Linked DNA regions of Saccharobesus litoralis. The protein of the gene in region 1 interacts with the protein of each later gene in a pairwise test. Links are inferred from orthologs where the notes say so. Each region holds a gene or a part of one and is shown on either strand. Other genes may lie near its edges. The genes, in order: uvrD and lpdA.

Region 1 (16,211 bases):
TATGCTCAATTGTTAAACGGTTAAGTCAACTAAAGGTCAATAAACAAATAATCGTAGCCGAGCCATAAAAACAAGCTGCATATAATCAGGGTAATAAGCATGGCTGGAGTGCCTTTCTTTACCCATAACCCTGGCGTGATAGCAAGCTCGGGTTGCCCCTTGTTGCGCGCCAACCTTTCTGAGATAGTGACTATATAAACATTGGCGGTAGAGCCGATATGCGAGCCATTGCCGCCCATGCCTACACCCATTGCAAGCGCCCACCACATCACACTGACATTTACCCCTTCTTGTTGCAGCCCTGCAAGCACAGGGATCATAGCTGCAGTAAAAGGAATATTATCAATCAACGCTGATAGAATTGCCGCTACCCATAACAATATTAGTGCTGCGATTAATGGTTGCTCGACAATAATAGGCTTAAATTGCTGGCCTAATACCTGCAATAAACCTGAATGTTCAACCCCACCGATAACAATGAAAAGTGAAATAAAAAACATCAGCAAAGGGGTTTCTAAATGCTGAGTAACACCTTCAAGTTCAATATGCTTTGACATAAAAAGCAACAGAGTTAAACAAGCTGCCGCAACTAGCCAAGGTTGCCAACCAATATGGTGATGAAAAATAAACAACACCACCATAACAAACAGTACAAACAAGCACTTATGCCACAGTCTCTTGTTAGTAAAATGTACATCCTTTTGCTCAACAACAGCCGCAGTTTGGCTAAGCTCCTTAGCAAACAAAGATTTCATTGCTAATAAAATCCCCAGCCAAGCTAATAAAACAGGAGGCCCCATATGGATAATAAAAGTATTAAAATCAATACCCGCGACTGAACCTATCATCAAGTTAGGCGGATCACCAACCAAAGTTGCAACGCCTCCTGTATCAGACAATAATGCAGAAGCAAGTAAATAAGGAATAGGCGACACTTTCATACGTTGGCAAATCAAAATGATTAGTGGACCAAAAATAATCACAGTGGTGACATTATCCAACAACAAAGAAATAACCGTAACGGCCGTGCCTAATAGGACCAAAAGTTTAAATTGATGACCCCCACTGATGTTGGCCAGTGTATTTGCAAGGTGCTCAAAGCCTCCCGTACTGATCATAATTGATACTATGATCATCATAATGCCAAGTAAAAATACAACGTTCCAATCAATAGCGTCTATCGCTAAAGAAGGGGAATAAAAACCATAGATTTGACCCGCTACTATAATCGCTCCAGCGCCAGCCATAGCAAACTTAGCGCGATCAATACCGTGAAAATGTTCTGTAAAAATACCTAAAAAGGTGAAAATTAAAATTAACCCAGCAACGTACATGGGTTGTGTAAGTTCTAGCACAATTTTTTCCAAATTAAATACGGCAAATCACCCATCTTGTTATAACCGATGTTTTGTATTGCCTAAATGATCCATAGCAAACGAAATGTTTATTTCGCCTGCCTATTTTCTAACTAACCTAAACTCTGGTTAAGAATTGCGACGATGTTAATTTTTTATCATTAGTTTCAGTTAGTTAATGAGTTTTTGTAGCTAACATTCGTTATTTTATATTTCTGGAGAGAAGTTTGGGTCAAGGACAAAGATAATTGCTCCATGCATTATCTCCTTACCCTCCATCCATGGAGAGCAAGGCAAGTTTACGCGTCAATAGCTAGCCTATTGCAAGTAAACTTAACACCCAATTTTTTGCAATAGCTTGGCTCAAAGAGCCTCCAGAAAAGGATTTATTATCCAGAGTTGAGGTTAACTAATTTAGAGTAAGAGGTGGTGCGCGTATTAGCTGTTCAGCATCAACAGCACAAGAAAAAAGTGGAGAGTAAAATGAGGGAAAGTCGAAATAACTAGCTGAATGAAAAACAAGAAAATGTGCGTTTTTAGGCGCATCAGCGTCTTCGTAATCAGTATTGAATTCACTAATTGCATATTCATAAGCGCTTTCAACAGATACATTATCTATCGCCGTAAAAGCAAAAAGATTTACCAGTATAAGTAGAAGTGCTGCGAACTGACTAAACAAAATTTATCGATATACACACAGTGCTGAATACGTGCAGCATGCCACAATCGTGTTTAGCGGTAAATAGCTTTAAAATGAAGTTTGTGTAAACGCTCGAAGTCCTCTCTCTTTCGCTTAGATTCGCCCAGATTAGATTTGCTTAGAATAGTACGAACGTTACGAGCGAAGGGGATCTTGATTAACACGGCATGCTATCTCCGCCACCAAAGCAGAGGTTAAAATCAAAGACCTTCAATCTTAGATTTAACTATAACCGCTCATTAGCTTCCCTCAAGCAGATCGAAAACCTCGCGCCATAAACTACGATAGTGAATAAACGCGGATTTGTTAGAGGCAAATTCACCCAAGGGTAAACAATGTAGTCCCATTTTTTCTACATCTGAAGAAAATGGAATTGCGGCTTTGAGTAACCTTTTTTGAGTGTCTCGAAGGCGTGTCGATGAATCCTTATGCATAGCTTTAGCCCGCTGCACCATAGATAAATACGGCACGATATTTTTAACTGGTAATTCATGTTCTTGGAAAAATGAATTTAATTGTTCAAGCGTGCGTTCTGACAAAGTAGTCGGTATGACAGGAACCAAGATCATATCCGCAGCGTTAAACACGTTTTCAGACAACAGGCTAATTGTCGGAGGGCAATCAAGTATTATCAGGTCGTAATTTTTCTTAAAGCCTTTTAACACACGTTGCAGTCGTGTTTGGGCTTTTTTCATTCCGCTCAGGTTGATATCAAAAGATCGAAATGAAAGGTGGGCAGCTAATATATCAAGATTTTCAAACTCGGTAGATTTTACGTTTTTTAGTAAATTTTCGTATGCTTGAAAAAATCGCTCATCCCAAGCTTTCTTTTTTTGTTTAGCGCGAAAGTAAAATGTTGAAGCCCCTTGAGGATCCATATCGATCAACAAGGTCTTGACTCCCGCCTGAGCTGCAAACCAAGCCATATTGACAGAAGTAGCAGTTTTGCCAACACCGCCTTTCATGCTGTAGCACGCTAATATTTTCATACTTTATTCACCGCTAATTTATGTTGTAGCTCTTTTTAGGAAACGATACCAATCGTTATTCATTCAACTCAATTTCACCCGCAATAAACCTTTCAACCAATTGCTCAAGGATCTTTTGCACCGAAGTATCTTCTTCAATCGCTCTGATCTTTAACTGTTTTAATGTTTTGCTACGCAGTCGAAGCGAGGTATTTTTCTTACCGTCACCTACTTTTGTCCGCGCTTTCTCTTTAGGCATTACCCACCAGTCTCATTTATGACGTCATGAATTCACAATGAAAAGGTAGCAGCACTTTAATGAAATTCAAGTACAGCCAACTACCAACGAAATAAATCAAATATCAACGCTTATTAATAAAGAAAAAATAATAGAAAAACAAAAGATCAATCCTCAAAAATGGAAAAGTATTTTTAACAAAAACTCAATTTTAAGCATTAAAAAACAGAATATAGTTCGAACAAAAAACAATCTAACAAAAGAAGAAAACATGCTGAAAATAAACTAAAATAAAACTTTAAACATTTGAAAAAAAAGAAAATAATATAAAAATCATAATAAAATAAATAGTTCTAATTATGAGCAAAATAAAAATATTCACGATGAGAAATAAATACAATAAACAGTATTAAAAATACAAGTAAAATAATACGATCCTAAATTAAACAATCAACAACATACTTTATACAAAAATAAAAAACACCATATAAACACAATTTAGTTAAAAGTATACATATAACAATAAACAACACATGATGCGGGATATATAGGTTTTAAAAAAGTATGGCTACTGGGTTTAGTCAGCATATTCAAATGACTAGTACTGTTTCGATTTAATTTGGATTACCCGAAACACGGCTAGCTATTTTTGTAGGTCGACGCTCGCTTCAGGCGCCTACTTTTGGTGCCAGCAAGATAGATAGCAGGTACTTAGAATTTGCGAGGAACAAAATTCTGTAGTCTTGTTCTTTTGGGTAGAAAAGTTTGCAGGCTCAGCAAGCATAAATGCTCGCCCACAATAAGCAGAGCCTGTTGCAAGTTGCAAGTTGCAAGTTGCAACCAATCAAACAAACATTACGCCAACCTCAAAGAACGAAATTTACCCTTGTAGGTTCGAATAACACCGAAATGTCCGATTACGCGGATTTAACCACCGCCAGCGATGGTTAAATGATAATGGTTTGCAGGTGCTGAAAGCATAAATACTCGCCCATAAAAACTTGATACTTTAAAGCTGCTTATTTCACAAAAGTCATTAGATAGTCTTCTCGCTCAGGTCTTATGGTTCATTGTCGGCGCTTACTCGCCCCAATCACATAATAGAGCATATGCTCATGGGGTCTCGAAGCTTGACGGCTTCCCCTAAAACCTGATCGCTTTGACTAGATTAATGAAAAGGCTATATAGTTAGTTCACCAACCCATCCATACAGCACCTTTCACATTTTTAAGCCTATCAATTATTAACCGTTTGATTATCTACAAGCTCTAACATAGATAAGTTTAAGTCTCGCGGTTTAGCTTGATCACCTTGGGTAAAGTCACACACACCTAACGGGAATAGCGCTTTAAGTTGTGGCAATAAAGCTTGCACATCAAGCTCGCCATAAATGCCTTGTTGAACCGCCTGCTCTAGTGGGATCCTAGCACAATCAAACGTATTACCAGCCCAACGTCCTCCTGCTTGAATACGACTGGTTTTGTATACTTGATACGCTTGCTGGCATTGGCCTTTAGGTTTGGCGTTCCATTCACCATCCCAAACTTCATGACCACTGGCAATCACCTTACCCTGCTTATCAAAGCAAGTATCAACCGCTAGCTTAGGTTTGGCTTCGATTACCGACTGGCCAGCAAGTACGCCTTGCATCCATTCATCCATAACGGCAAAGCTAAGATCAATTGGGTCGTAATCTTCATCAGCAACCCATATCACTTGATGATGGCTATCACCTTGCCAATCTTGAATGCGTTGCCGAGATTGAAAACTTGCCGAAACGTGGTGCATATCGAGATCATTTTCTAAGTAATGGCGTACATCAAGAATAGGAATGTCCGCCATGCCAAGATATATTTGCCCATATCGATAAGCTTTTTCTACTGCGACATAATCAGTAGGGTGGCGAGACGAAGCGTGTTGTGGTTGTAACTCTGGCGTTACGTTGTGGTTGCCCCATAATGATAACCAAAATGGTTTATCCCAAATCGGGATACGAGCAATACGCTCTTTTTCCATCTCGTGTACAGGCTTCCAACTACCAATTTTTTGGTTAATATCAACAAATTGTTCAAAACTAATCTGATTTTTCTTCCAAGCTTCTAATCCATATTGGATCCCCTGGTTGCCCCAAACATGCCTTGCAAAACCTTGCTCATTTTCACCATATATATTGATAAGATCTTGCCAGTGATTCCAGTGATGGTTATCGACCACATCAGGCGAAAAATATTCACGTAACCAACCTTGTTTGGGGTTGTGAATAAACGCATACAAGCCAAACCAACCATTAATACATTCACTGTTACCATCAGGCAAGTTTGGCCACTGACCATTTAATATTTGATTAATAGGCTGAAAAATCGCACTGGGGTGTGGATCACCATTTTTAGCGACAAGACCATCAAGTAATGCTCGATTGTCCATGTTTTGCCAAGTGCTAGTGTCATCGGCACGGAAAGTGTAATAAGTATTGAGCAAGTCACAATCCATGGCATATAAGGTTTGCGATACCATATCTGGGTAAGAATAAAGTGGTAAAGCAGCATCAATCAGCCCAGGGGCGTTTTGCATCATTAAATATTGAGCTAATCCTCCACCCGAGCCGCCTATTCCTACGGTATATTCAGGTTTGCCGTATAAACTAATAAAGTTTCTTTTAACTCGACGAGCTGTATCTTCAGCCAATAACATATTATAAGTGTAAGACGTTCTATTGCCGCTCGAACTAATAACCGCATAACCTTGAGCCAATTGATCATTAAGACGTTCAAACATTTGATACTCTTTTAAACGCCCTTGACGAAAACCAATACCTGCACCGCCGCCAAACTGATAAATAAGTTTTTTATTCCATTGACTTTGAGCAAGCCGATCACCAATTTCTTCGGCTTTTATCGGCATCAAAATACCGTAAATAAAGCGATTGATCGTGCCGTATTCCAAACGCACTAAAAACTCTCCTGCCGCTAACGGTTGATCAAAACCGGCACTAATTTCTTGATAATTTTGCTGATTATCAACTTTGTAATAACGTAGGTTGGTTTTAATTAAGCAATCTTTGCTGTAGCCAATAATATCGGCTCGTGTTCGGCTCTCGCGCCCCAGCCCTTTAGGATATACAGGCGTTCCGTAACCTTGCAGATTATCAATTTCAGGTTGGCCAAAGCCTGATTCTTCGGTAAAACAAATAAATGGGTATTGTGCTTTACCTGAAAACAAACTCTGTACAGGACCTATCTCGCCTAAAGGTATAGGAAAAGCATAAGTTTCTTCAGGACGTGGGGTCAGGCGAATATGCTGTCGAGGTTTGAGTAAAAAGTTATCTTGTGCTGTCGCAACTTTATCAATACGTAAAGGATTACTGGGTTTAGTCGACATAAATGCCGAAATAAACACAATTGCAACTAAGGCAAAAATGGTTACTTTAAAACTACGGATAGCTGCCCGCATATAGCACCTCGCCAGTTATTTCAAATCAAGTTGAAAACTCGCTTCAGTCGGGCTGCTTTTAGAGTTTTAGTTATTGGCCACACCTAACTTGGGCTAGGTATTCAACACTTATATGGCTAATATTAGTTTAATTTTTATAAGTAATTTCAAAGAGTTGGCATCATACCAGTTAAGTTAATGATTTTTCTATTTTAAATTTTTTGGACTAAACAACAACTGGTTAGACCAGAATGAAATTAAAGCACATAAAACATAGCGCTTATTGACAAAGACAATAGTTAAAAAATTAATCCAAGCAAGCGATACACAAGCGCCAGAGATACGGGTACACTAGCTGCATTGATATACCCAGCTTATAGTGAACGATGCAGTTTACATTTTCAAAAATGCACGGTTTAGGTAATGATTTTGTCGTTTTAGACAATGTCAGCCAGTCTGTGTTTTTGTCACCAGAGCAAGTGACTAAACTTGCTGATCGTAATTTTGGTGTTGGCTTTGATCAATTATTGATTGTAGAGCCACCTTATTCACCTGATCTTGATTTTCACTACCGTATCTATAATTCGGATGGCAGTGAAGTCGAGCAATGTGGAAATGGCGCCCGCTGTTTTGCCCGTTTTGTCCGCTTAAAAGGCTTAACAAACAAAAACAAAATCAAGGTCAGTACCGCTAGCGGCAATATTATTTTGCATGTAGAACATGACGGTCGTATTACCGTTAACATGGGCGTACCTGAGCTTAACCCAGATAAAATACCATTCAAAGCGAACAAGGCTGAGAAAACTTATATTCTGCAGGCTGATGAACGTAACATTCTGTGCGGCGCAGTTTCTATGGGCAACCCACACTGTGTATTAACGGTTGACGATGTTGATAGCGCAGATGTCGAAAGCCTAGGCCCTATACTAGAAAGTCATGAGCGTTTTCCCAATAAAGCCAATATCGGTTTTATGCAGGTGGTTAATCCTGACCATATTCGCCTTAGAGTATTTGAGCGCGGAGCTGGAGAAACCTTAGCTTGTGGAACTGGCGCTTGTGCCGCAGTTGTCGTCGGCATATTACAAGGCAAATTGAACAACAATGTTAAGGTAGATCTACCTGGCGGCGAATTAACGATAAGATGGGCGGGTGAAGGACAACCTGTAAAAATGACAGGGCCAGCCCAACATGTATTCGATGGACAAATTAATATATGAGCGAGCAGCAACCAGAACTTCTCAAGCTAAATGAAGAAGACGTTTTACATTATTTAAAACAAAACCCGAATCTATTTGAACGTCACCCCGATGCGCTAGCAGAAATAAAAATACCTCATGCGCACAAAGGGTCTATTTCATTAATGGAGCGCCAGCAAGAAGTTCTTCGCCACAAAAACCAAGACATGGAAAAGCAGATCAAAGATCTGCTCAGTACAGCGAAACAAAACGAAAAAATTTACCGCGCGTTTGTCAATTTATACATGGCATTGTTGGAATGTCCTGATAGTCAAAAGTTACTTTACTTACTGCGCGCCATGCTACTCGATCAAATCGAGTTAGACGGTATTAAGCTCTGCTTATTCATAACAACCACTGATGAAAAAGCGCAAGACTTTGTTGAGCCACGCTCAAAGTTTTTAGACGTACTAGACGATCGTTTATCACGCGACACCTATTACTTTGGTCGATTAAAACAGCAAGAAATGGATCTGTTTTTTGAACCCGAAAAAGCCATAGGTTCAGTGTGTTTAATTCGACTAGGAGAACAAAAAGACTTAGGGATTTTAGCCTTTGGTAGTTGTGATGATAATCACTTCAGTCCAGATATGGACACAGTTTTTCTTGATCCCATGGTTAAACTCATCAATCGCTTTTTATTTGATTTTCAATCTGGTGAGCGCAGTTAACGCTCACCTTAAACCAACTAAACTCGCATGCCGTCCTTAGAAGAATTGCTCAACAATTACTGGCAATACTTACAAGCCGAAAGACGCTTATCAGTCCAAACTCTCAAAGCATATCAGAGCCAACTCGCGGCAATATTTAGCAAACAACCGATCAGGGATATAGCAGAAATCGATAATGGTTATGTACGAAAAGTGCTAGCCAATAGTAAAGCTTCAGGCTTAAGTCATTCAAGTATTCATTTACGCCTATCTGCCTTACGCTCTTTTTGTCAGTATTTAGTGAGACAAGACTTAATTGACCACAATCCAGCAAAAACAGTTAACGCCCCCAAGCAAGGTCGAAAGTTACCTAAAAACCTAGATATAGATGAAATTAATCAACTTCTCGAAACTGATGATGAACAACAAATATCGCAAAGAGATATTTGCATGATGGAGTTAATGTATGCCAGCGGTCTACGTATTAGCGAATTGATCAATCTAAATATTTCAGATGTCGATTTCAATACAACCCTGCTCAGGGTGACAGGTAAAGGTAACAAACAGCGCATAGTGCCATTTGGCAGCAAAGCAAAACAAGCAATGCAAGCTTGGCTAAAAGTACGCTTTGAAAGCAGTCAATCACCAAACAATGCCTTGTTTACGTCAATACATGGTAATCGCCTAAGCGTAAGACAATGCCGCGCACGAATGAAATTATGGGGACAAAAACAAGGTTTAAGCAAACACCTTAACCCACATAAGCTGCGCCATTCATTTGCTACGCACATGTTAGAAGGTAGCCAAGATTTAAGGGCCGTACAAGAACTTTTAGGCCACGAGAACCTTGCAACAACTCAGGTATATACCCATTTGGATTTTGAGCATCTTAGCAAAGTTTATGATCAAGCTCATCCTCGCGCTCGTAAATTACCAACGAAAAAGTAACAAGCAATATCTTAATAGCAAAACTAGGTTTTTATGATTTTCTACCGTTCGCCTAAGCCAATTAAAGCCATCAGTTTCGATCTTGATGATACACTTTACAACAACTACCCAACTATTATGGCCGCAGAGCAGGCGCTAATAATTCATTTACAGTCAGTCCACCCCAACCTCAAAAACATCACAAAAAGAGATATAGAATTAGTTAGAGAGCAAGTTTTATTAGAACAACCTAAACTTAGCTCGGATGTTACTTTACTGCGTAGACATTGGTTAGCTAAGCTTTTCAATAACCACAAAATACCAAATAGCGATAATCATATTGGGCCGACTTTTAGCACTTTTATGTTAGCTCGAAATCGAATCTCAATATCGCAAAAAACAATAACCTTTTTATCAAAACTAAAAAGTCGCGTTCCGCTTATTGCTATTTCAAATGGTAATCTTGATATTGAAACTACACCTTTGGCCAATTACTTCACTCTAAAGATGTTCGCAAATAGCGATAACAAGGCAAAGCCAGATCCGGCAATGTTTCTTTTGGCCAGCCAAAAATTAAGCATTCCTTGCGAGCATATTTTACATATTGGTGATCAGTTAAATACCGATGTATTAGGCGCCAAAAGAGCAGGATGCCAAGCGGCGTGGTTTGATCCTTATTCTGCTGTCAAACCCTATCCTGTGTTAGCCGATTTACAATTGCAGAGTTTGGATGAGTTACTCAATCTCGTTTAGCCTAAACTATACAATCATTATACAACTCGCTAGGCGTATATAACCTATAGCAAGGCAATGTTAGTCTTTACTGGCTCAATTGTCGTAAAACATGTATATTTAGCCAGTTATTTTTATTGACTCACGGTTTGCAATGGACGTTTCTTATTTAATCGACTCTCTTAACGACAAACAGCGCGATGCGGTTGCGGCACCTCAGCAATCAATGCTGGTACTGGCTGGTGCCGGTAGTGGTAAAACACGGGTTCTAGTGCATCGAATTGCTTGGTTAATGCAAGTCGAGAAAATCTCACCTTATGCCATTATGGCTGTCACCTTTACCAATAAGGCCGCAAATGAAATGCGTGGCCGTATTGAGTCGTTATTGCAAACCTCAGTCAACCATATGTGGATTGGTACTTTTCATGGTTTAGCCCATCGATTATTACGCTTGCATCATCAAGATGCGGGACTGCCTGAAGGCTTTCAAATTCTCGATGCTGATGATCAATTGCGTATGTTAAAGCGCATTATCAAAGCCATGGAGCTGGACGACAAAAAATGGCCTGCCAAAGAAGCAATGTGGTATATCAATGGTAAAAAAGACGAAGGATTACGCCCTAGTCACATTGAAACCTATAACGATCCTGTTGATAAAGTTTGGCTACAAATATACAAAAATTATCAAGATACCTGTGACCGAGGCGGATTAGTTGATTTTGCCGAGCTACTACTGCGAGCGCATGAGCTTTTCTTACGTCATCCACATTTACTGCGTCACTACCAAAACCGTTTTCAACATATCTTGGTTGACGAATTTCAAGATACCAACCGAATTCAGTATGCTTGGCTGCGGATCTTAGCGGCCAACCCTAACAGTAACATGATGATAGTCGGTGACGATGACCAATCCATTTACGGTTGGCGTGGCGCTAAAGTCGAAAACTTACAACACTTTTTACGTGATTTTCCTGAAGCCGAAACGATCCGCCTTGAACAAAATTATCGCTCGACAGGTACTATTCTCAAGGCGTCAAACCATCTAATTGCCCACAACACAGATCGTATGGGCAAGCAATTATGGACGGAAGCAGCCGAAGGCGAAAAAATCGGTTTGTATGCAGCTTTTAATGAATTAGATGAAGCCCGTTTTATTGTTGGCCGGATCAAAGAAGCCTTTGCCTCTGGCACCTCGTTAGCTCAACACGCCATATTGTACCGCTCTAACGCCCAGTCACGTGTATTGGAAGAAGCCTTAATCAGCGAACAAATTCCCTATAAAATTTACGGCGGCCTGCGCTTCTATGAGCGCCAAGAGATTAAAGATGCACTTGCCTACTTACGCTTAATTAACAATGCTCAAGATGATGCGGCGTTCGAACGGATCGTCAATACGCCAGCGCGTGGCATAGGCGAAAAGTCACTCGCTCAATTGCGTAGTTTTGCTCGTCAGGCCAGTGTCCCTTTATGGCATGCCGCCAAACAAATGTTAGATCAAGGGTTACTAAAAGGTCGCGCCGCAACTACGGTATCAGGCTTTATCAATTTAGTTGATAGTATTGCAGACGATATTAGCAATGTACCTTTGCATCGCCAGGCCGAAATCACCATCAAACAGTCTGGTTTAGAAAACATGTATCGAGCTGAAAAAGGCGAAAAAGCCCAAGCACGCCTAGAAAACTTAGGCGAATTAATTACGGCTTGTCGCAACTTTGAAAGCCCTGACGAAGCCTTATCAGAACTTAGCGCTTTCTTGTCACACGCGGCGTTGGAATCAGGTGAAAACCAAGCCACCAAAGATCAAGATGCCGTGCAAATGATGACCTTACATACCGCAAAGGGGTTAGAATTTGATACCGTATTTATGACGGGTGTCGAAGAAGGTATGTTCCCAAGCCAGCAATCCACGGAAGAATCAGGCCGCATGGAAGAAGAACGTCGCCTATGTTATGTTGGTATTACTCGTGCCATGCGTAAACTTTATATTAGTTATGCTGAATCTCGACGTTTATACGGCCGTGAAAATTACCATTCACCCAGTCGCTTTATTCGCGAGATCCCTGATGATTGTGTAGAAGAGATCCGCTTGCAAGCCAAGGTGACTAAACCTATGAGTCAAAACAGTCGCTTTAGTCACGCCAAAATCGAATCCGCTTTTGAAGAAACAGGCTTGTACGTTGGACAGCGAGTTGAGCATAGTAAGTTTGGTGAAGGCAATGTGCTTAATTACGAAGGCAGTGGTGCTCAATCTCGCGTGCAAGTCGCATTTGACGACGGGCAAACTAAATGGCTAGTCGCCGCTTATGCGCGATTGACGCCGCTAAACTAGTACTGTTTCCAGAAAGAAATGATCAGTTGAATCACTCGCATAATTTACTATCACTAGTGATGTTTTTAGCCATATTTAGATTAAATAAACAACTTCAGGCTGAGCTTGTCGAAGTCTTATTACTTTCTAATTTACCGACACTTCGACTGCTTCGCGCTCAGTGTGAAAGTGATCACCAATGTTTTCAACTAATCAAAATTAAATTGAAAAGGTACTAGTAGCTTAACTCAAAAGTTTTGAACTGTTGAATTTATGACCATTTGCTAAATTGTAGGGTCGATTTTACATCGACAAACCTTGTGTTAGCCGAAATAAATTCGTCCCTACAATGACCGGTCGCTTTTCTTGTTAGATTGCTAATAAAAACGGGCTCAACATGTCATAACTTTTGTGTCGCAGTACTATTACTTTTTCAACCTTTCGGCTTATTGGTTCGGGTCTACTGGCGAGAAGCAAAATTATTTTTCATTATCAATTTTTACGAGTCGTTTTATGGACTGGAAAATCTTCCTAACAATTTTTGTGTCTGTTTTTATTGCTGAGCTTGGCGATAAAACTCAACTTGCAACCATGCTTTTTGCCGCAGATAAAGAAGTGAGTAAATACACTGTTTTTCTGGCGGCAAGCGCCGCTTTAATCGCGGCAACAGCTATTGGCGTATTGGCTGGCTCTTTACTGTCTAACTATATTAATGAAAAAGTACTGCACATTATCGCAGGGCTTGGCTTTATTGTGATTGGTATCGTGACCTTAATTAAAGCCTAAGCTGGAAAACTATAGTCAAAGCGATCAGGTTTTAGGGGCAGCTTCCGCATCCTGCTCACGCTAAGTACTTACATCCAAATAAGCGACTCCATGAGCATATGCTCTACTAAGTAATTGGGGCTGCCGCTCTTAATGGAAGAAAGTGGATTTAGGTAGTAGGACGACGCAGGAGCCACAGGTTTCCTGTTCCAGACGAAACCTAAGTACTTACATCCCTGTCTCTTGATCACAAGTTTCAGAAGCGCTTTTTTCGGTCAATGGAGGTGAAGTTTTACCACCTAGGCTTAGGAAAATACCCTCGTCATCCTCGCACATGCGGGGATCCAGCGACTTTTGTTGGATAAACATAGTAAGGTTAAAGCAAAAGACACTGGGTTCCTGCCTGCATGGATGCAGGTACTTAGCGATAGCATGGATGCGGTAGCTGTGCCTTCGCAGGAAAGACGATACTTTTTTAAGTACTGAGTACTACCGCCTAGTAAAGTTTTTCTATCTACTTTTGGTCAATTTGTACTAATTAATATTTGTGTAGAAGAGACAGACTTACATCCATGTAAGCAAAGTCGAGAATAAGCGCTGACAATGAACCATAAGACCTGAGCGAGAAGACTATATATCAAATAGAATCAATTTCTATCTATTGTGCCAGCTAAGATTCTAAGTAATTTGTTGCTGTCTTCTATCTTAGTTGGCTATATTGACCTATAGCCATCGAAAGGTGAATTTCATTTACAAGTAAAAGAATTTTCAACGTGACAAATAAAAGACTACTGGCTGTAGAAGATAGCCGCCCCGTACTTAAACTTATCAAACATGTCGCCAAACGCGCTGGCTACGAAGTAGACGTTGCCGAAACATTAGCTCAAACAAAAGCCCTCATCAGTTCTGGCCAACAATATGAAATTGCCACCGTTGATTATGCCTTACCCGATGCGCCTGCTGGTGAAGCATTAACTTTCACGCTAGAGAGTGGCATTCCAAGTATTGTCATGACTGGCTCTATGTCTGATGAAGTACGAGATAAATTACTATCCCAGCCGATAGTCGATTATATTCCTAAAGAAACAACACAAGCACTCAACTACTTAGGCAAGTTACTTGTAAGATTACAACGAAACAAAAGTATAAAAGTGCTATTAGTAGACGATAGCAAGTCAGTTAGGACTTACTTATCAAGTTTGTTAGCTCGCCATAATTTTATAATATTAGAAGCTGAAAACGGAGTTGAAGGGTTAAGCGTACTGGAGCAGCATTCAGATGTTAAATTGATTATCTCAGACCATCAAATGCCGCACATGGGTGGCATTCGCTTTACTGCCGAGGTTAGACGAAAGTTTAGCAAAGATGAAATAGCCATCATTGGCTTGTCAGGCTCTGACGCGGGTTCTCTTTCTGCTCGTTTTATAAAAAATGGCGCAAATGACTTTTTAAAGAAACCCTTTTGTCACGAAGAGTTTTATTGTCGTGTTATTCAAAACATTGAACACTTAGAATACGTCGAAGATATCCAACGCGCGGCCAATACTGATTACTTAACAGGGTTATTTAATCGTCGCTACTTTTTTGCCAAAATTCCAGCTTACATTAAAAAACTCGAAACGACAGCTCATCCATGCAGTGTCGCTATGTTGGATATTGATCACTTTAAGCGCATTAATGATGGTTACGGTCATGATGTCGGCGACAAAGTTATTTTAGATTTGGCCGATAAGCTTAAAGCCCACTTTAATGATTGTGTAATTGCCCGTTTTGGCGGCGAGGAATTTTGTGTATTCATGCCAGACTTCGACTATCAACATGCCGCTAATGAACTCGATGCATTCCGCATAGAAATTAGTGAATCAAGTATTCAACACGAAGACCATGATATTGACTACACTGTAAGTATTGGGTTTGTTTCTACAATAGATCACCTAGCAGCCATGGTATCAAGAGCTGATGAAGGTCTGTACCAAGCTAAGGAACAAGGACGAAATCGCTTGATTAGTATCGAGTAATAGAAAACAACAAGAGAGCAAATGGTCGCGTCAAAAGTATTAATTGTTGATGATAGTCGTGCTATCACTAAGCTAGTTTCTAGTATTGCCCAGCAAGCGGGGTTTACCCCCGTTGTGGCGAGTTGTGCACGCGACATTGAACATGTATTAGATGATCCTACGCATTTTCTTTGCGCCTGCGTGGATTACAATTTACCCGATGCACCTAACGGCGAAGCTATCGATTTTGTACTAGGCCAAGCCATTCCAACCTTTGTGTTAACTGGCCACCTAAGTGAAACTATTCGCGATACCATATTAAGTAAACCCGTCATCGATTATGTTCCAAAAGAAACCGTACAATCTTTTGATTATGTGGGTCGCTTATTAGTTCGCTTACGCGATAATCGAAACGTTAAAATTTTATTGGTCGATGACGCTAAATCGTCCCGCACGTTTATGTTGGCATTACTCGCGCGACATAATTTTAATGTACTTGAAGCTGACAATGGTAAAACCGCACTCAAAGTTATTCAGCAGCATCCCGATATCAAAGTGGTAGTAACCGATAATGAAATGCCCGAAATGAATGGCATCAATTTAGTGTCTGAAATTCGCAAATCTTACTCCAGCGACCAAATGGCTATTATTGGTATATCTGGCACTAACGCTCTATCACTATCCGCGCGTTTTTTAAAAAATGGTGCAAATGACTATTTAACTAAGCCCTTTAGTCACGAAGAATTTTTTACCCGTATTTTTCGTAATTTGGAATTTATTGAAAATGTCGATAAAGCAAAATATGCGGCTAATCACGATTTTCTGACTGATTTAACCAATAGACGGGCTTTTTTCGAGTTAGCGCCGGCATTAGCCCAACAAGCGTTTACACAAGATCAGTCCTGCT
Region 2 (16,101 bases), 3.2 Mb from region 1 along the record:
CTTACGTTGAAGATTTGTTTTTAGGTCAATTAGATATCGAGGCGCATCCTAGTTTTGTAGATTTGCAAGGGCTTAGAGTATCGGCTCATTTATTTATTCGCCGTGATGGCGAGGTGATCCAGTTTGTGCCTTTTAACCAAAGAGCATGGCACGCAGGTGTTTCCAGTTTTGCAGGGCGAGAAAACTGCAATGACTTCTCGATAGGAATCGAAATGGAGGGCACAGATGATTTAGCTTATACCTCAGAGCAATACTCTGTATTAATTGCCGTAACGGATGCGATACAAAAAGCTTACCCTAAAGTGACTCATGAGCGTATTTGTGGGCATTGCGATATTGCACCAGGGCGCAAAACTGATCCTGGTAAGGCTTTTGATTGGCAGCGCTTTTTAAGCGCACTAGAAAAATAAATATAACTCAGCTTTATTTTTCATAAAGTTTTCAAGCGATTAAATATAACAGCCGTTATACTTGATAAAAATAAGTGTCCATCATGCGATGTGGCACAGACAATAGCAAGTTCATTAAGGATGCAAAATGATACTACTTAGCTTGTTTATCGTTATTCTACTTGAGCGTTCCCATTCATTGCTGGGTATTTGGCACTACACGCATTATTACCAAATGTATGCAGAAAAATTAACCGCCAAAATTAGTTTGGATGACGCCCCAAAAGCTAATCAAAATACTGTGCTGTGGATTTTACTGCCAGTCGCGGCTGTAGCTCTTGTCCAGTCTTGGTTAGGTAATTCCCTATTTGGCTTAACCTTTGCGGTATTCGTGTTATTTGTTTGTTTTGGTTGTCCTCAATATCGTAGCTGTTATAAGCAATATTTAGAAGCGGCTAATCGCGGCGACCTAGAAGCCTGTGATCTTTACGCGAATGAATTAGGTTTACGTCGTTGTCAGCAAGGCATGCCGCAAGAAAGTGTCGGTCAAACCTTAATTTGGTTGAACTATCGTTATTATTTGGCGGTGATTTTTTGGTTTGCTGTGCTTGGCCCATGCGGTGCAGTATTGTATGTTTTTGCTCGGCATTTAGCGGATCAAACCTGTCAAAATGAAAATCAGCAAGCGGTTAGTGAAGTGAGCCAACGTTTTATGTTGGTATTGGATTTTATACCTTCGCGCATTGCAGGGTTCGCCTATTTATTTGTTGGTAATTTTAGCCAAGCGTTAGGCATATGGTTGCAAGACTTAATTAAGCTCGAGATTGGTGCTCGTGAATTTGTGACGCGAGTTGCTGTTGCTGCGGAAGAAGTTGATGCACCAGAGCATGACTGCATTACTGAGCCTTGCTTGTTAGTTAAACTGGCCAAACGAGCTGTGCTATTTAGCGTGGCTTTAATTGCTGTGTTAAATTTGATGGGAATTATTAACTAACCCCCTCCTTGTTGTTGCATCTATTTCTTATTCTTAATTCTTAATTAGTGCCAAATATGATAAAAGGCGGGAGGACACACCCGCCTGAATTATTTTGGTTACTTACTGCCTAAGCATTTTTGCAGATTAATCCTGCAGTGTTTTTCTCATAAAACGTTCATAAAATGATCATCCGATCTGTTGACGAGAAATTTGGCATCGCCAAAATTATCAGCTATAGTATTGCGCATTAAATGGTAATACCAATTACCCGCTTGGCATTGATAGCTAATTATAATTTAAATAAGTCGTGTAAAAACCTTGAGTTTTCAGAGAGTTAAACAGCCAAAGTTGGCTGACGTGATACAAGAGCAACTGGAGTCTATGATTCTGGAAGGTAGCTTATTGCCTGGGCAAAAGTTACCTCCTGAGCGAGAACTTGCGGTGCAATTTGATGTTTCTCGCCCCTCTTTGCGTGAAGCCATTCAAAAACTTGAAGCCAAAGGTTTGGTTACACGTCGTCAAGGCGGTGGTACTTTTGTTAATGAAAACCTACAAAGTAGCCTTTCTGATCCTTTATTTGAATTAATGCTGGCTAAGCCTGAAAGCCAATTTGATTTATTAGAATTTCGCCATGCTTTAGAAGGTATTAGTGCTTATTACGCGGCATTGCGTGGCACCGATGCTGATTTTGAACGCATTAAGCAAAGTTTTGAAGCCATTATCTCCTGCAATGACAGTATGCAATCTGACCAGATTGAAGCCATTTTTGAATTTTTCCTAGCGATTGCTGAAGCGTCGCATAATCTGGTTATCTCTCATCTTGTTAATGCCATGGCGCCTTTGCTCAAACAAAGTATTGAGCGTAATTACCGAATTCTGACGTCCAAGCCGGATGTAGCCCGGCAGGTGAATGAAGATCGTGAGTCTATTATGAATGCGATTATTTCTGGCAACCCGATCCAAGCTAGAAATGCCTCGCATCATCATTTGGCTTATATAGAAGAAACCTTATTGCAGCTAGGTGCTGAAGACACGCGTAACCAACGCATGTTAAGGCGCTTGCAGCAAAACCTTAAATAGTTTGAATGAACAATTCTCAACAGCTGACTAATCAAGTACAGCATGGCTAAGTTTTTTATAAAGCCTTTAAGCTTATTGGAGAACTTAGCTTTGCTGTATCTGATTGAATTGGAAGTTGAGAATTCAACGCATAACAAATAAGGAATACCAGATGTCTGACATCCTTAACAAAGACGTCGATGCAATCGAAACCAATGATTGGATTGAATCGATAGAATCAGTTTTACAAAACGAAGGCCCAGAGCGTGCGCACTTCTTGATTGAGCAATTAATCGAGACGTCTCGTCGTAACGGTGCTCACATGCCATTTGATGCCACTACGGCTTATTCTAATACTATCCCTGTTGGCCAAGAGCCAGCTATGCCAGGTGATCGTGAATTAGAAGCGCGTATTCGTGCGGTTATCCGCTGGAACGCGATGATGATGGTTGTGCGTGCTTCTAAGAAAGATTTAGAGCTAGGCGGCCATATTTCGTCTTTCCAATCGTCAGCTATGTTGTACGATATTGGTTTTAACCACTTTTTCCGTGCTCCAAATGAAAAAGACGGCGGCGACTTAGTTTATTTCCAAGGTCATATCTCACCTGGTATCTATGCGCGTTCTTTCGTTGAAGGTCGTTTATCTGAAGAACAATTAGATAACTTCCGTCAAGAAGCCTTTGCTGATGGCCTATCTTCTTACCCACATCCGAAATTGATGCCTGATTATTGGCAGTTCCCGACGGTATCTATGGGTCTAGGTCCAATGCAAGCTATTTACATGGCTCGCTTCTTGAAGTACTTAACTGATCGTGGTTTAAAAGACTGCTCAGAGCAAACGGTATACTGTTACTTAGGTGATGGTGAGATTGATGAGCCAGAATCATTAGGTGCTATCGGTCTTGCTTCACGTGAAGAGTTAGACAACTTAGTCTTTATCGTTAACTGTAACTTACAGCGTCTTGATGGTCCTGTACGTGGTAACGGTAAAATCATCCAAGAATTAGAAGGCACTTTCCGTGGTGCTGGTTGGGATGTGACTAAAGTCGTTTGGGGTCGTTACTGGGATGCACTTCTTCAGAAAGACACGACTGGCTTACTACAACAGTTAATGGATGAAACCGTTGACGGTGAATACCAAAACTTTAAAGCTAAGGGCGGCGCTTATACGCGTGAGCATTTCTTCGGTAAATACCCAGAGCTTAAAGAAATGGTAGCTAATATGTCTGATGAAGACATTTGGCGTTTAAACCGTGGTGGTCACGATCCACAAAAAGTTTACGCAGCCTACGCTAAAGCGAAAGCGACTAAAGGTCGTCCAAGCGTTATTTTAGCTAAAACCGTTAAAGGTTACGGTATGGGTGATGCAGCTGAAGGTAAGAATATTGCGCACGGCGTTAAGAAGATGGATTTAGATGCAATCCGTCATATGCGTGATCGTTTCAATGTTCCAGTTTCAGATGAAGATTTAGAAAAATTACCATACTACCGCTTCCCTGAAGACAGTGCTGAATACAAGTACATGATGGGTCGTCGTGAAGCACTTGGTGGTGTTATGCCAGTGCGTCGTGAAAATTCTTCAGTTGAACTACAAGTTCCTCAGTTAGACGCTTTCAAGGCGACTACTGACGGTTCTAAAGGTCGTGAAATTTCAACGACTATGGCGTTTGTTCGTGTTTTAACTGCATTGTTAAAAGATAAGCAAATCGGTAAGAACATTGTTCCTATTATTCCTGATGAAGCACGTACTTTCGGTATGGAAGGTTTGTTCCGTCAAGTTGGTATTTACGCTCACGAAGGGCAAAAATACACGCCACAAGATGCTGACCAAGTTGCTTACTATCGTGAAGACAAGAAAGGTCAAGTATTACAAGAAGGTATTAACGAACTCGGTTCAATGGCTTCTTGGGTATCTGCAGCGACTTCATACTCGCATGCTGACTTACCAATGATCCCATTCTACATCTACTACTCAATGTTTGGTTTCCAACGTGTTGGTGACTTAGTTTGGGCGGCAGGTGATTTACAAGCACGTGGTTTCTTAATTGGTGGTACTGCTGGTCGTACAACACTTAACGGTGAAGGTCTACAGCACGAAGATGGTCACTCGCACTTACACTTTGGTACGGTTCCTAACTGTATTACTTATGACCCAACTTATGGTTATGAGATCGCAGTTATCGTTCAAGACGGTATCAAGCGTATGTACCAAGACAACGAGAATATCTTCTACTACCTAACTGTAATGAACGAAAACTACGTTCAATTACCTATGCCTGAAGGCGTAGAAGAAGGTATTAAGAAGGGTATCTACAAGCTTGAAGCGGTTGCGGCTAAGAAGCCTACAGCAAACGTTAACTTATTATCTTCTGGCGTTATTCTTGAGCGTGCGCGTGCAGCTGCACAAATTCTTGCTGAAGATTACGGCATTAGCTCAGACGTTTATTCTGCAACTTCATTCAATGAATTAGCGCGTGACGGTTTAGATTGTGAGCGTTGGAACATGCTTCACCCAGAAGCTGAAGAAAAAGTGCCATATGTAACTGAAGTACTTAAAGATGCTGCGGGTCCAGTTATTGCGGTAACTGACTACATGAAGCAATACGCTGATCAAATCCGTGGTTTTGTACCAACTGATTACCGTGTATTAGGTACTGATGGTTTCGGTCGTTCAGACAGCCGTGAAAACCTACGTACTCACTTCGAAGTTAACGAATACTACATTGTAGTTGCAGCGTTATACGAATTAGCTAAGCGTGGCGAAATTGAGAAGAAAGTCGTTGCGGAAGCAATTGCTAAGTTCAATATCGATGCAGATAAACTTAACCCACTTTACGCGTAATAGGGGAAAGGAATAATGGCAATTAAAGACGTTTTAGTCCCTGATGTGGGCGGTGATGAAGTAGAAGTTATCGAACTTTGTGTCGCTGCTGGCGACACTGTTGAAGCTGAAGATTCACTGATCACTGTTGAAAGCGATAAAGCTTCAATGGATATTCCAGCGCCTTTCGCTGGAACGGTAAAAGAAATTAAAGTAGCAGTTGGCGATAAAGTATCTGAAGGTACTTTAATCGTAACAGTTGAAGATGCATCTGGCGCAGAAGAAGCACCTGCGGCACAAGCGCCAGCGGCTGAAGCACCTGCAGCGGAAGCAGCGCCAGCTCCGGCTGCCGCTCCTGCAGCTAGCGCGACAATCGAAGTCACAGTGCCTGATATCGGTGGCGATACTGATGTTGAAGTTATCGAAGTATTGGTTGCTGTTGGTGACGAAGTTTCTGCAGAAGATGGCCTTATCACGTTAGAAACTGATAAAGCGACTATGGATGTTCCATGTCCTGCTGACGGTGTAGTTAAAGAGCTTAAAATTGCAGTTGGCGACAAAGCTTCTGAAGGTACGCTGGTATGTATTCTTGAGACAGCAGGCGGTGCTGCTGAAGCACCTGCGGCACAAGCACCTACAGCACAAGCACCAGCTGTTGAAGCAGCCCCTGCAGCAGCGGCTCCAGCTGCTGCGAGTGAGTTAGTTGATATCGCTGTTCCGGACATTGGTGAAGATGGTGAAGTTGACGTTATCGAAGTTTTAGTCGCTGTTGGTGATGAAATCGCTGAAGAAGACGGTTTAATTACGTTAGAAACTGATAAAGCGACTATGGACGTACCTTCTTCACACGCCGGTGTGGTAAAAGAGGTTTATGTTAGTACTGGCGATAAAGTTAAAAAAGGCAGCTTAGTTGTTAAAGTTGAAGCTAAAGGTGCAGCGCCTGCTGCGGCTCCAGCTCCAGCGGCAAGTGCGCCAGCACCAGCTGCTCAAGCACCAAGCGCAGCGCCAGCAAAACCTGCGCCTACCGCTAACGTTGAACCAGCTAAACCAAGCAAGAACGTGCATGCTTCTCCATCTGTTCGTCGTACCGCACGCGAATTTGGCGTTGATTTAAGCTTAGTGCCAGCAACCGGTCGTAAAGGTCGTATTCTTAAAGAAGACGTACAAAACTGGGTTAAAGCTGAACTAGCTAAGCCGAAAGCGGCGGCGGGTTCTGCTTCAGGTCCGATCCCTGAAAATGTGCTTGAGATCGTGCCAGTTAAACCAGTTGACCACAGCAAGTTTGGTGAAATTGAAGTTAAAGAACTAGGTCGTATTCAAAAGATCTCTGGTCCTTTCTTACACCGCAACTGGGCGACTATCCCTCACGTTACGCAATTCGACGAAGCGGATATCACAGAATTAGAAGCGTTCCGTAAAGAGCAAAATGCTTACCATGCTAAGAAGCAAACTGGCTTGAAGATCACGCCACTTGTTTTCGTTATGAAAGCAGTAGCCAAAGCGTTAGAGAAATTCCCTAACTTCAACTCTTCTCTTTCAGATGATGGTAACAGCTTAATCCTTAAGAAGTTCATCAATATCGGTATAGCAGTAGCAACACCGGGTGGCTTAGTGGTTCCAGTCATCAAAGATGTCAACAAAAAAGGTATTGAAGAGCTTTCTGAAGAGTTAATTGTAACTTCTAAGAAAGCGCGTGATGGCAAGCTTAAAGCGGCTGATATGCAAGGTGGTACTTTCACTATCTCTAGCTTAGGTGGCATTGGTGGTACTGCATTTACACCAATCGTTAATGCACCAGAAGTTGGTATCTTAGGTGTTTCTAAGTCTGACTTTAAACCTAAGTGGAATGGTAAAGAGTTTGAACCACGCTTAATGGTTCCACTTTCATTATCTTACGATCACCGCGTGATCGATGGTGCTGAAGGTGCTGCATTCTCAACTGAGATTGCCAACAACCTTACTGATTTACGTCGCTTGGTTCTGTAAGTTGCCTTGAGCGCAGCGAAACGCAACATTTGATGGTTCATTGAATGTTGCGGTGTGATTCGCTTCGCTCATGACACCCTACAAATAAAACGAATAGCGGCTACAAATTGTATGAATGGTAAATTAGCTATTCATACAAGAAATGAATAATTAGATTGGGTAGAATTTGGACTATCATTTGTCGTCTACTCAACACAGAAATGGAACATGAGGATCTCATGAGCAATACAGTTAAAACTCAAGTAGTTGTACTAGGTTCTGGCCCTGGTGGTTACTCTGCAGCTTTCCGTGCTGCTGACTTAGGCTTAGACGTTGTACTAGTAGAACGTTTCAGCACTTTAGGTGGTGTTTGTCTAAACGTGGGTTGTATCCCTTCAAAAGCTTTATTACATGTTGCTAAGCACTTAGTTGATGCGCAAAACATGGAACATGAAGGTGTTAAATTCGGTAAGCCTGAAGTTGATATCGACACGTTACGCGCTCACAAAAACAAAGTTATTAGCCAATTAACTGGCGGCTTAGGTGGCATGGCGAAAATGCGTAAAGTTAACGTGGTTAACGGTTACGGTAAATTCACTGGTGCTAACACTTTAGCGGTTGAAGCTGAAGATGGTTCAGTAACAGAAGTGACTTTCGACAACGCGATTATCGCTGCTGGTTCTAAGCCTGTTAAATTACCTTTCATTCCACATGAAGATGCACGTATCTGGGATTCTACAGACGCATTAGAAATGCCATTTATTCCTGAGAACATGCTTATCTTAGGTGGTGGTATCATCGGTTTAGAAATGGGTTCAGTTTACAGTGCTCTAGGCGCTAAAATTGACGTAGTTGAGTTTATGGATCAACTTATCCCAGCTGCTGATAAAGACATCATTAAGTCTTTCACTAAGTCTATTAGCAAGAAGTTCGAAAACATTATGCTAGAGACTAAAGTGATTGCGGTTGAAGCGAAAGAAGATGGTATCTACGTTTCTTTCGAAGGCAAGAAAGCGCCTGCTGAGCCAGTTAAATACGATGCTGTATTAGTAGCTGTTGGCCGTACGCCAAACGGTGGTTTAATTGACGCTGATAAAGCCGGTGTTGAAGTAACTGATCGTGGTTTCATTAACGTTGATAACCAGTTACGCACTAACGTACCACATATCTTCGCTATCGGTGACTTAGTCGGTCAACCTATGTTAGCGCACAAAGCGGTACACGAAGCACACGTAGCTGCTGAAGTTATTGCTGGTAAGAAGCACTTCTTCGAGCCAAAAGTTATCCCATCAATTGCTTACACTGATCCAGAAGTCGCATGGGCGGGTTTAACTGAAAAAGAAGCAAAAGAGCAAGGTATCAAGTACGAAACTGCTATCTTCCCTTGGGCTGCTTCTGGTCGTGCGATTGCGTCAAATGCAACTGACGGTTTCACTAAATTAATCTTCGATAAAGAAAACGACAGATTATTAGGTGGTGCTATGGTTGGTAGCAATGCTGGTGAGCTACTAGGTGAAATCTGTTTAGGTATCGAAATGGGTGCTGATGCAGAAGACTTAGCCTTAACTATCCACGCTCACCCAACACTTCACGAGTCAGTTGGTTTAGCGGCAGAGGTTTATGAAGGTTCTATCACTGACCTACCAAATGCTAAAGCTAAGAAAAAATAAGTTTTAGTTAAAAAATTTGAAAACCCGCACTAGCTTGCTATTGCGGGTTTTTTTATGCCAATTTGTTAGCAAATGTGTACGTCAGTTTTGAGGCTAAGGCTAATTAGCTGTATTATCGCGCCATATTCCTTAATTGCTGCATAGTGGCATTGTAGTCTGCTATTTAGTGAAAAATTATATTTTGATTTGGTCCCGAAATGAGTGGCGTAGAAATTTGTAAACAAGTACGTTTTTGGAAGCTTAGCTTATTGATTTTAGCTTTTGTTGGCTTGATAAATACAGCTTATATCATTTTTGATTTAATCCAAGAGCATAAAGCTTTTCAAGTATCAACCCGCCTAAAGGTACAAGAGCAAACCGTTGCCGCCGCCAAAGAAATTGGCGAAAACCTCGCGGTTATTATGCGTAGCGTTGACGATTTTGCTGACGATATTACGCAGTTAGAAAACAAAGCCTACGCCCATGCATTACTCAAACATAAGTTTGAGAATGACCACAACTTATATTCTTTAAATGTTACTTTTGAGCCTTATTGGCTCGATGCTGATGTTGAGTATGTCAGCCCTTATTACGAGCGCTTAACCGGACCAACGCAGTTTTTCAATTTAACCGATTATGATCAACGTGAAGTAGAATTTAGTTGGTTTTATCGACCTATGGAAGAAGGGCCTATTTGGACAGAGCCTTATTATGAGCCGAAAAATGATGTCTTGATGACGACTTATTCCGTGCCTTTTTATGCGTCGACAGAGGCGCGCGAACAAGGAAAGTTACCTATTGGTGTTGTACCGTCGGATATTGGTCTTGATCATTTAACTACGGCGCTAAAAACCTTGAAGTTAGGCATGAGTGGCTACGGTATGATCTTCTCGCAAGATCAGAATTTAATATCACACCCAATATTTAGCTATGTACGCGATGCTGAAACCTATCAGTCTTTAGCTGAAAAGCCTGAGTTTTCATTTTTACCCAAAATTAGCCAATGTTTAGACGCTGATACGTTTTACCGTTTTTACAATGGTGAAACTATGAATCGTGACGAAGACTTTGCCGCTTGTACTAAGATCCCTTACACCAACTGGACGTTGATCACATTAATGTCGGCAGACATGTTTGAGGTTAATCGTGACGTTTTGCGTCAAGATTATATGAAAGCCTTGGCGTGGGGAATTTTCACCTTACTGGTTTTTGTGGTGGCGGTTACAGGAGCTAATCGTTTAAAAGATTTGAGTTGGCACTTCACTATAATGGCCTCGTTATTACTGACTGTTGGTACTGTTAGTATTTGGGTGTTGGCACGCAGTTATTACGCTATTGATGTCGAAAATTCCGTATCAATTGCTAATGTAGCGCAGCGCGAAGCGTTTAAAGAAAGCTACACCCATAAATCAAAAGACTTGCATTTGGATGATCCTATTTTTGTTCCGACTGGCATGATGATTGAGTCGTTAGAGTTTATTACCGCAAACAACGTACAAATTACAGGGCATATTTGGCAAAAGTTTTTGCCAGAGTGGCAGGGCATAGTCCAGCAGAAAATTGTATTCCCAGAGGCGATAGAGTCTAAAATTGAAGAGGCTTATCGTCGTAAATCGAAATTAGGTGAGCAACTAGTGGGATGGCGCTTTAATGTGGTCGTTCGTCAGTCATTTGACTATAGCAAATACCCGTTTGATCATAAAAATGTTTGGATCCGTTTATGGCCAGGGCAATTTGCCGGCAATGTTGTGTTGGTGCCTGATTTAGAGTCATACGAGCAACTGAGCCCAGTCACAAATCCGGCGATTGTGGAAGATATAGTGCTCAATGAGTGGCAGTTAAAAGAGAGCCAATACAAGTATATTTTCCATCATTACAATGGCAACTTTGGTGATAATGCCAACCAAACTCAAGATGCATTACCTGAGCTTTATTACAACATTAATATTGAACGGGCGTTTATTAGCCCATTTGTTACCACGTTATTGCCTGTAGTTGTGATTGTCGGATTACTGTTTGCCGCGGTGATCAGCATGGCCTATTCGCAATATGATGAATATCGTAACAATGCCACAGCCATTATTTTTACTATTTTGCTTGCCCATTACAGTATCCGTGAGCGCCTTTCTATTTCAGAAGTGGTGTACTTTGAGTTCTTCTATTTCTTGCTGTACATCATTATTTCGGTGTTTCTGGTGATAGGTCATCAATTTTATAAAGCGAAAGCAGAAGGTGAGCAGAACCTGTTTACTTATGATAATAATAAAATATCTTGTCTTTGGTATTGGCCTATTATTACTGGTGCTATATTTATCATGACAATGATCACATATTATTAAAATCAAAAGACAAACAAGATGTTAAAAGAATTCTCGTTAGATCCTCGCTTACAAGCCGATTGTTTTACAGTCGCTGAATTAGAATTGAGTAAGCTGTTATTGTTGGATAACAGTCAGGTGCCTTGGTTAATTTTAGTGCCTAAGGTTGCGGATGTTGCGGAGATCACGGATCTCAATCCAAATCAGCAAACTCAGTTGTTGGCAGAAATTAATCTAGTTTCATCGGTTGTACAAGATGCCTTTAGCCCAGATAAACTCAATGTCGCAGCAATTGGTAACGTAGTTAATCAGTTGCATGTGCACATTATTGGCCGTTATCACACCGATCCTGTTTGGCCGTCGCCTGTATGGGGTAATTTACAAGATGAGCCCTATCATGAAGATGAACTGGCTATTCGATTAAATACCATCCGCTCAGCTCTAGTCGCGTCATAAGTTTAAAATTAGGAGTTGATTGCATTACCCCGTTTTATATCTTGGCTATAGCTTATCACTCAAGGTTATGACGGGTATCACCTTAAGTTTTTCAACACTAGGCTGCAAAAACACTACCTATCCCTTATACTTTGAAAAATTTTTTGTGTCGGTAGTGTTAGCTGCTTGTCACGCACACAAATTGAGCAGAATTTTTATTCACTGTGATAACGCCCAGCTCTTAAAAATGCTTATCACGTGAACCAATAAAGATTTATTATCATTATTATTCGCCCGGAGATTATTCTATGAGTCTATATCAAGAATATATGGCTGAAATCGAGACCCGTAAAACGGAACTTGGTTTAAACCCTAAGCCGATTGATAGCGCTGAATTGCTATCTGAAATTATTGCCCAAATTAAAGATACAGCTAACGAGTATCGTCAAGACTCGTTGAAATTCTTTATTTACAATACGCTTCCAGGTACAACAAGTGCTGCGGGCGTTAAAGCTGCTTTCTTAAAAGACATCATTTTAGGTAAAGAAGTAGTTGCTGAAATTTCAGTTGAGTTTGCATTTGAATTGCTTTCTCACATGAAAGGTGGTCCTTCAATCGAAGTATTACTTGATTTAGTTATCGACGGCACAGACGCAGACATCGCTAAGCAAGCTGCTGAAGTTTTAAAAACTCAAGTCTTCTTATACGAAGCAGACACTGACAGATTAAAAGCAGCTTTCGAAAAAGGTTGCCCAATCTGTAAAGACATCTTAGAAAGCTTCGCTCAAGCTGAATTCTTCACTAAGCTGCCAGAAGTTCAAGAAAAAATTGAAGTTGTTACATACATCGCAGGTGTAGGTGATATCTCAACTGACTTATTATCACCTGGTCACCAGTCACACTCTCGTGCAGACCGTGAATTACATGGCCAATGTATGATCACACCTGAAGCGCAACAAGAAATCGTTGCCTTACAGAAGAAGCACCCTAACGCGAAAGTTATGCTTATCGCTGAAAAAGGCACTATGGGTGTTGGTTCATCACGTATGTCTGGTGTTAACAACGTTGCATTATGGGCGGGTAAACAAGCTTCTCCATATGTTCCATTCATCAACATCGCTCCTGTTGTTGCCGGTACTAACGGTATCGCGCCAATCTTCTTAACTACCGTTGATGTAACTGGTGGTATTGGTCTTGACCTTAAAAACTGGGTTAAGAAAACCGACGAAGCGGGTAATGTTGTTACTGATGCTAACGGCGACCCAGTATTAGAAGAAGCATACTCAGTTGAGACGGGTACTGTTTTAACTATCGATACTAAAGCTAAGAAGTTATACAAAGGCGACGAAGAGTTAGTTGACGTTGCTGCTGCATTTACTCCACAAAAGCTTGAGTTCATGAAAGCAGGTGGTTCTTACGCGGTTGTATTCGGTAAGAAATTACAAACATTTGCTGCTGAAACTTTGGGTGTTGAAGCACCAGTGGTTTACGCACCATCTAAAGAAATTTCACACGAAGGTCAAGGTTTAACCGCAGTTGAGAAAATCTTCAACAATAACGCTGTAGGTGTTGCTTCAGACACGCCTTTACACGCAGGTTCTAACGTTCGTGTAAAAGTTAACATCGTTGGTTCACAGGACACGACTGGTCCTATGACTGCCCAAGAGTTAGAAGCTATGGCGGCTTCTACTATTTCTCCTTCGGTTGACGGTGCATACCAATCAGGTTGTCACACTGCGTCAGTATGGGATGCTAAAGCACAAGCTAACATTCCTAAGTTAATGGCATTCATGAATAAGTTCGGTCTTATCACTGCTCGTGACCCGAAAGGTGTTTACCACTCAATGACTGACGTTATTCACAAAGTATTGAATGACATCACAGTTGATGACCGCGCTATCATTATCGGTGGTGACTCACATACGCGTATGTCTAAAGGTGTCGCATTCGGTGCTGACTCTGGTACGGTTGCAACTGCACTTGCAACTGGTGAAGCTGCTATGCCAATCCCTGATTCAGTTAAAGTTACCTTTAAAGGTAAAATGGCTGATCACATGGACTTCCGTGATATCGTACATGCAACTCAAGCTCAAATGCTTAAGCAGTTTGGCGGTGAGAACGTATTCCAAGGTCGCGTAATTGAAGTTCACATTGGTACTTTATTAGCAGACCAAGCGTTCACGTTCACTGACTGGACAGCTGAAATGAAAGCTAAAGCGTCTGTTTGTATTTCAAACGATGCTACATTAATCGAGTCTATCGAGTTGGCTAAGAGCCGTATCCAAATCATGATCGACAAGGGTATGGATAACGAAGCAGGCATGTTAGCCGGCTTAATTAAGTTAGCTGACGAGCGTATTGCTGGTATCAAGTCTGGTGAGCAACCAGCATTGGCACCAGATGACAACGCTAAGTACTACGCAGAAGTTGTGGTTGACTTAGACGCTATCACTGAGCCAATGATTGCTGACCCTGATGTAAACAACGAAGATATTTCTAAGCGTTACACGCACGATGTTATTCGCCCTGTTTCATACTACGATGGTCGTCCAGTAGATTTAGGTTTCGTTGGTTCTTGTATGGTTCACAAAGGTGACATGCAAATCATCGCGCAAATGTTCCGTAACTTAGAAAAGCAAAACGGTTCTATCGAATTCAAAGCACCATTAGTTGTTGCGCCACCAACATACAACATTGTTGATGAGTTAAAAGCTGAAGGTGACTGGGAGATTTTAGAGAAGTACTCAGGTTTCGTATTTGACGACGAAAACCCGAAAGGTGCTGCGCGTAAGACTTACGAAAACATCTTATACTTAGAACGCCCAGGCTGTAACTTATGTATGGGTAACCAAGAAAAAGCGGAACCAGGTGACACTGTATTAGCGACTTCAACTCGTCTTTTCCAAGGTCGTGTTGTAGCTGACTCTGCAGAGAAGAAAGGTGAATCTTTACTTGGTTCAACGCCATTAGTTGTTCTTTCTACCGTATTAGGTCGTTTCCCAACGACTGAAGAATACAAAGCTGCAGTAGAAGGCATCGACTTAACTAAGTTCGAGCCACCTAAAGAAGCGATGACAACTAAGTTTGGTCAAGCTATTCCAGCTCAGCGTGTATAAGCTTGATTTGAAAAACAGTTTATAATTTTCTGTTTTGATAAAGTTTAAATCCCCATCGTTTGTTAAACGATGGGGATTTTTTATTTGTGCTACTTTGTTTTTATCCCCAGCTTTATTCCCCCAACCTTTATGCGCTAAATGTCGCAAAGCAATATCGCGAAGATCATTCATTTTTATTCAGGCGTGATCGAGCTTATTGGCCCAAAGCGTTAGCTTGTCTTGTAAATCTTTCGCGTTAAGCGGTTTGGTTAAATAGTCATTCATACCGGCATTTAGGCACTTTTCTTTATCGCCTTTCATAGCATTGGCTGTTAGTGCAATGATGATGACATTTTTATTGGCGTCACCAGCTTTTCCTAATCTAATGGCTTGTGTTGCTTCGTAGCCGTCCATTTCTGGCATTTGGCAATCCATAAGTATCAATGTGTAGCTGTTATGCTCAATTGCCTTGATTGCCTCGACGCCATTTTCCACAGTATCACAATCTAGTTCTAAGTTTTGCAGCATGGCTTGCACCACAGATTGGTTAACGAAGTTATCTTCTACTAACAGTAAACGTAAATTTTGCGGCCAAGTGTACTGTGTTGTAATGCAGTCTGGTGGTGTGTCTAATTCACTATTATTAGAGGAGTTTAGTGTGGTGTTGAAGGAGATGTTAACGGACGCTTTCAAGTTTGAATTTAATACGATAGATAAGGCATCGAATAAATCAGATGGTGTAGCGGGTTTAGAAAAGTGAGCATCAAATCCCATTGCAGCATAATGGCTAGTATCTCCTTGATTTAGTATTGGGGTCATGAGCACCAATTTTAAATCATCTAAATTAGGGTTTTGTTTTAGTAACTTACCGAGTTCAGCGCCGTCGATATTGGGCATCTGCAAATTGATAAAGGCGACTTGAAACCCTTGTTCGTGGGCAACAATATCTAAACAGGCTTGGGCGCTATTAGCCTGTGTTACTTTTGCTCCCCACGCTTCGAGTTGTTTAGCTATAGCGCCTCGACTGGTATCGTGATCGTCTACCACTAAAATGGAAACAAGGTTAAAGTCAGTATTCGGGCTTTGAATTTTAGAGTTGGCGCTTTTTTCTAATGGTATGCTGAAGGTAAATTGACTGCCTTGGCCTACTTGGCTTGTTACCGAAATATCGCCGCCCATTAATTGACATAGCTGTTTTACAATTGATAAGCCTAACCCTGTTCCGCCATATTTGCGCGTGGTTGAAGCGTCAACTTGTGTAAATGAAGAAAATATACTGGATTGTTTTTGGCTATCTATACCGATACCCGTATCAGACACACAGCATTTGAAAATAAAGCTTTGCGCTGTTTCCTTAATGACTTCTGCGCGGATGACAATTTCACCTTGCTCGG

Evidence for each region.
Region 2: the proteins of uvrD (region 1) and lpdA interact in binary tests that used the Escherichia coli proteins (3 or more experiments, as listed by UniProt). The link is inferred for Saccharobesus litoralis from one-to-one orthologs.

Annotation. Positions count from the first base shown.
Region 1 is NZ_CP026604.1:2,299,728-2,315,938, forward strand. What follows is about bases 10,002-12,975. They hold uvrD (DNA helicase II), read left to right. Parts: upstream 10,002-10,388; coding sequence 10,389-12,563; downstream 12,564-12,975. Other genes in these bases: C2869_RS07970 (HAD-IA family hydrolase), read left to right, coding at 10,002-10,255. Outside these bases: C2869_RS07925 (group II truncated hemoglobin), read left to right, coding at 1-16; C2869_RS07930 (ArsB/NhaD family transporter), read right to left, coding at 30-1,355; C2869_RS07940 (ParA family protein), read right to left, coding at 2,295-3,044; C2869_RS07945 (hypothetical protein), read right to left, coding at 3,100-3,282; C2869_RS07950 (DUF6351 family protein), read right to left, coding at 4,498-6,711; dapF (diaminopimelate epimerase), read left to right, coding at 7,077-7,907; C2869_RS07960 (DUF484 family protein), read left to right, coding at 7,904-8,596; tyrosine recombinase XerC, read left to right, coding at 8,624-9,523; more of C2869_RS07970, read left to right, coding at 9,557-10,001; C2869_RS07980 (TMEM165/GDT1 family protein), read left to right, coding at 13,056-13,328; C2869_RS07985 (response regulator), read left to right, coding at 14,081-15,325; C2869_RS07990 (diguanylate cyclase), read left to right, coding at 15,347-16,211. UniProt on the Escherichia coli protein: A helicase with DNA-dependent ATPase activity. Unwinds DNA duplexes with 3'-5' polarity. Translocates on single-stranded DNA with 3'-5' polarity. Initiates unwinding more efficiently from a nicked substrate than double-stranded DNA.
Region 2 is NZ_CP026604.1:5,456,962-5,473,062, reverse strand. What follows is about bases 6,801-9,664. They hold lpdA (dihydrolipoyl dehydrogenase), read left to right. Parts: upstream 6,801-7,449; coding sequence 7,450-8,880; downstream 8,881-9,664. Other genes in these bases: C2869_RS20920 (PDC sensor domain-containing protein), read left to right, coding at 9,078-9,664; aceF (pyruvate dehydrogenase complex dihydrolipoyllysine-residue acetyltransferase), read left to right, coding at 6,801-7,231. In the rest of the region: 1,6-anhydro-N-acetylmuramyl-L-alanine amidase AmpD, read left to right, coding at 1-410; beta-lactamase regulator AmpE, read left to right, coding at 538-1,383; pyruvate dehydrogenase complex transcriptional repressor PdhR, read left to right, coding at 1,684-2,445; aceE (pyruvate dehydrogenase (acetyl-transferring), homodimeric type), read left to right, coding at 2,597-5,266; more of aceF, read left to right, coding at 5,279-6,800; more of C2869_RS20920, read left to right, coding at 9,665-11,198; C2869_RS20915 (HIT domain-containing protein), read left to right, coding at 11,217-11,633; C2869_RS20910 (bifunctional aconitate hydratase 2/2-methylisocitrate dehydratase), read left to right, coding at 11,921-14,728; C2869_RS20905 (response regulator), read right to left, coding at 14,906-16,101. UniProt on the Escherichia coli protein: Lipoamide dehydrogenase is a component of the glycine cleavage system as well as of the alpha-ketoacid dehydrogenase complexes.